One region of the Rheinheimera sp. KL1 genome, then DNA from elsewhere that is predicted to be linked to it. Evidence: riboswitches for the same ligand, from Rfam matches in the RefSeq annotation. Region 1 holds a riboswitch; the other holds the start of a gene.
The links. A riboswitch is a leader RNA that binds a small molecule or an ion and turns the genes downstream of it on or off. The one in region 1 is predicted to bind thiamine pyrophosphate.
Positions count from the first base shown of each region.

Region 2: it holds a riboswitch for thiamine pyrophosphate, as region 1 does, so the genes downstream of both, WH43_RS17160 (TonB-dependent receptor) here and thiC (phosphomethylpyrimidine synthase ThiC) in region 1, are expected to answer to the same signal.

Region 1 covers NZ_LAMX01000022.1:12,036-14,238, reverse strand. The annotation lists gene WH43_RS13080 (FAD-binding oxidoreductase) at 1-569, opposite strand, end outside; TPP riboswitch at 722-837, shown strand; gene thiC (phosphomethylpyrimidine synthase ThiC) at 953-2,203, shown strand, end outside.
Region 2 covers NZ_LAMX01000029.1:54,238-56,440, reverse strand. The annotation lists gene WH43_RS17160 (TonB-dependent receptor) at 1-1,104, opposite strand, end outside; TPP riboswitch at 1,148-1,247, opposite strand; gene mgtE (magnesium transporter) at 1,319-2,203, opposite strand, start outside.

The sequences.
Region 1 (2,203 bases):
TCCAGCAAGGCATCACAGGTTAAACCATACAAACGGTCGGCAATGCCAAAACCACCGCCCTGAGTTAAACCGGCAATACCTACGCCAACACAGCTACCACCAGGGATAGAGCGGCCTTTTTTACTCAACTGATCATAAATATCACCGAGCTTTGCCCCAGCCCCTATCCAGGCTGTGTCGTCTTCCGGCTCCAGCTGAATATCCGCCATTAAAGCTAAATCCAGCAAAATGCCTTTGGTACTGGAATAACCAGCATAGTTATGCCCACCACTGCGGCCTGTAATCGGCAATTGAAACCTACGGGCAAAAGCTAAAATCTGCTGCACATCAGAAGTGTTAGCACAACGGGCTATCACAGCAGGAATAATGGCGTCAAAGCGTGAGTTGGCCGCTTTATAAAAACGACTAAAACCTGCATCTGCAGGAAATAATAACTGACCGGAAAAGTTCGCTTTTAGCTGCTGCCAGTCAGAGGCTTCAGGCAAAGAGGTGGCCGGGCTAAACTGGCAGCCGGCGACAGTGGCTAAAGCTATAGTGCTACTTAAAGCTAAAAAATGACGTCTGTCCAAAAGCAAGTCTTTTCAAAATGAGAACCGCAGGCAAATTAGCATAAATTGTCTGAATTCGGCTCGATTTTTATGACACTGTCCATGTCCTACTCTGTGCAAACCAAACCAATTTCCTCTTGCCGCCTGAAAAAAAGCTGTTTATGCTGGCCACACTTAGCTTGTCGGAGTGCTGCACAAACCTGGTTTGTCAGCTGAGACCGCCCTTGGGCGGAATCCGTGGAACCTGAACAGGATAATACCTGCGGAGGGAAACAAGAGCGCACACAGTGGCGGTGATCCGTCTGCCTGTTGGCGCACTCATTCGGCTCATCTGTTGATGGCTGTCCACGCTTTTCCCAAGCTCTGTTGAAAATTAACTATTTAATTATTTCATCGGAGTTTATATGTCAGAAAATCAAAACCGTCGCGCTACCCGCGCTGCTGCCGAACAATTTATTCAGCAGTTTCAGGGCCAGCCTTATCCCGCCAGCCGCAAGGTCTATATCGAAGGCGAATTGCCAGGTGTGAAAGTGGGTATGCGTGAAATTGAACTGCAGCCCAGTTTAATTGGTGGCACTAAAGACAATCCATTATTTCAACCCAATACACCAGTTCGGGTCTATGACACCTCAGGCCCTTATTCCTGCCCAGATGCTCAAATCAATATCCGCAAAGGTTTACCAGCCCTTCGCACCGACTGGATCAAACAGCGTGGTGATACCGAGCTGGTGACTGACTTTGGTTCTGTTTACAGCAAAGAGCAGTGGTTGGATGAAAGCCTGCAAAGCTTAAGATTCGAAGCTTTAACAGAAAGACGCAAAGCCAAAGCTGGTGTAGCAGTCACTCAACTGGCGTATGCCCGTCGTGGCATTATTACGCCGGAAATGGAATACGTGGCGATACGGGAAAACTTAAGTCGCGCCAATCTGGCTGAAGCCACTGAAGCCCGAACACAATATAGAACTCAGCATCCGGGCCAGAGTTTTGGGGCTAACTTACCCAAACAAATTACCGCTGAATTTGTCCGGCAGGAAATAGCGGCAGGTCGCGCCATTTTACCTGCCAATATCAATCACCCTGAAATTGAACCTATGATTATTGGCCGTAACTTTCTGGTGAAGGTGAACGCCAATATCGGCAATTCAGCCGTCAGTTCGTCCATCGAAGAAGAAGTGGAAAAGCTATTGTGGGCCACGCGCTGGGGCGCAGACACAGTGATGGATTTATCCACTGGCCGTTATATTCACCAAACCCGCGAATGGATTATCCGCAACAGCCCAGTGCCTATTGGTACTGTGCCTTTGTATCAGGCACTGGAAAAAGTCGGGGGCATAGCCGAAGACTTAAGCTGGGAATTATTCCGCGACACCTTAATTGAGCAGGCCGAACAAGGGGTGGATTATTTTACTATTCACGCCGGAGTGCGCTTAGCTTATGTGCCTATGACGGCCAAACGCCTGACCGGCATAGTATCGCGTGGCGGTTCTATTATGGCCAAATGGTGCCTGGCGCATCACAAAGAAAACTTTTTATATCAACACTTTGACGATATCTGCGACATTATGCGCGCTTACGATATCAGCTTTAGTCTGGGGGATGGCCTGCGTCCTGGCTCTATAGCCGATGCTAATGACGAGGCACAATTTGCCGAGCTG
Region 2 (2,203 bases), on a different contig from region 1:
ATCCCAGTTCCAGAACTGGCGTTCTAAATCCGTTTGCTGACCACTAGCATACCAGCCAGCGACCCAATTTGCCTGCTCTTTACCTAAAAAGCGTTGCTCCAGACTCCACTGATCCCGCTGCCTTAAGTAGCGGTCTGTCGTCGCGTAGCCATCTGGGTGAATACCTTCATAACTCCAGTCTTCGTCAAAGCCATAATCGGTATCGGCAGTCAGGCCACTCAACTGCGTATAGACATTGGCCCAACTTAAACCCTGATAATCGGCTTTAATCGCCAAAGCACGGCTTTGCTGTTCATCCTGGCCAGGTTTATCCGATAAGGTGGTGCGGTTTCTGTCTAAAGAAAACACATCGTAGCCATTATTGATATCGCGGTAATGGCCGATAAAATCCAATGTCAGATCGCTCGTCGCCAGATAACGCAGCGCAGCACGGGCAGTAGTTTCGTCAATATTGTTGGTATCGTCACGATTTAAAAAGCTGTTATCGACAAAGCCATCTGAGCTCTGGTGATCAGCAGCCAGACGATACGCCCACTGCTGGTTGATTGCATTGCTATAGGCACCACTGAGTTGGTAGCTATCGTAGTTGGCCACAGTAGTACTGAACTGGCCTTCGCCTTCAAAGCTGGGCGCATTAGAGGTCAAATTCAACATACCGGCCATGGCATTGGCACCAAAGCGGGTCGCTTCAGGCCCGCGGAATATTTCTACTTGCTGCACATCAGCCAAAGAGCTGACACCTAAAGCTGAATAATCAATGCCATCAATCAGCACACCCACCGAAGGATTGATGCTGTCGACAAACTCACTGCGCTCGCCTATGCCGCGAATTTGTAAAAAACGGCCACGGGACGCGCCAGCTGAAAAGTTTACGTTGGCGGATTGTTGCAACAAATCATCTAAATGCTGGGCGTTCTGACGACTGATATCCTGCTGACTCAACACCAGAATACTGCCAGGTAGCTTTTGCAACTGCTGCTGCCGGAAATCGCCTTGCACCAGAATACGCTCTACCGCCTGTTCAGACGCAGCGTTTTCTTCAGCACCAGCAGTTGTGGACAAAGCGGCCAGAATGGCCAGGGATAAATAAGAAATTCGAGACATATGATTCTACTCCAAGTCAAAAAGTAGGATCACCAAAGCAAAAGGAATACAGAAGTACCATCCCTCCGCCGGTATGATCCGGATCAGGTTCGAAGGGTTCGCGTGTGACGGCGTCTCAGCTAAAAGCACCCCTTGGTTCGCGGCGCAGTGTATCGGCTTTTTTTCAGACAGGCAATTGCCAGATCTACACCTTTATGCAGATCTGGCATACAAATTAAAGCAAAGCAGGTAAATACCAGCTCGCAATAGAGAAATAAATCACGACACCAGCCACGTCGGCGATAGAGGTGATCAAAGGTCCGCTGGCGGTCGCAGGGTCCATGCCAAAACGGCTGAGTAAAAAGGGTAAAGACAAGCCCACTAAGCTGCCCACCAAGACCACTATCATCATAGTGGCGGCGACTACCAGCGCTATATCCAGCCCGCCTCGCCAGTAGCCCAGCGCGTAGACAGCAAGTGCCATGGTCAAACCTAATAAACCGGCCACCAGCACTTCTTTGCCGAGCATTTTGCCCCAATGGCGTAATTTGATATCGCCTGTAGCCAGAGCCCGCACCATCAAAGTGCCGGACTGAGCCCCAGCATTCCCGCTGCTGGCTATCAGTAACGGCAGAAAAAACAACAAGGCTATATGTTCAGAAATAATATGCTCAAATGCAGCTAAACCTGCACCAGAGAAAATATTGCCAAACACCAGCACCACCAGCCAGACCACACGTTTACGGTATAACAGGCTAATTTTGGCATCTTTAACACTGCCTTCGAGCTTGCCGATAGTCGCGGTTTTGTGAAAGTCTTCGGTGGCTTCAGCTGCTGCTACGTCCATCGCATCATCGTGTGTGACAATACCGACCAACTGTCCTTGCGCATTCACCACAGGAATAGCAATTAAGTCGTATTTGGCCACCAATGACGCCACTTCTTCCTGCTCCGTGTCTACTTTGACATGGATAGGATCATGTTTCATCACGTCATCGACCAATGCATGAGTGGGCGCCAGAATTAACTCACGCAAAGACAGAGCACCAATTAAAATGCGGTCCTGATCCACCACATAAGACAGATAAATGGTTTCTTTGTCCGGTGCTTCGTTACGCAG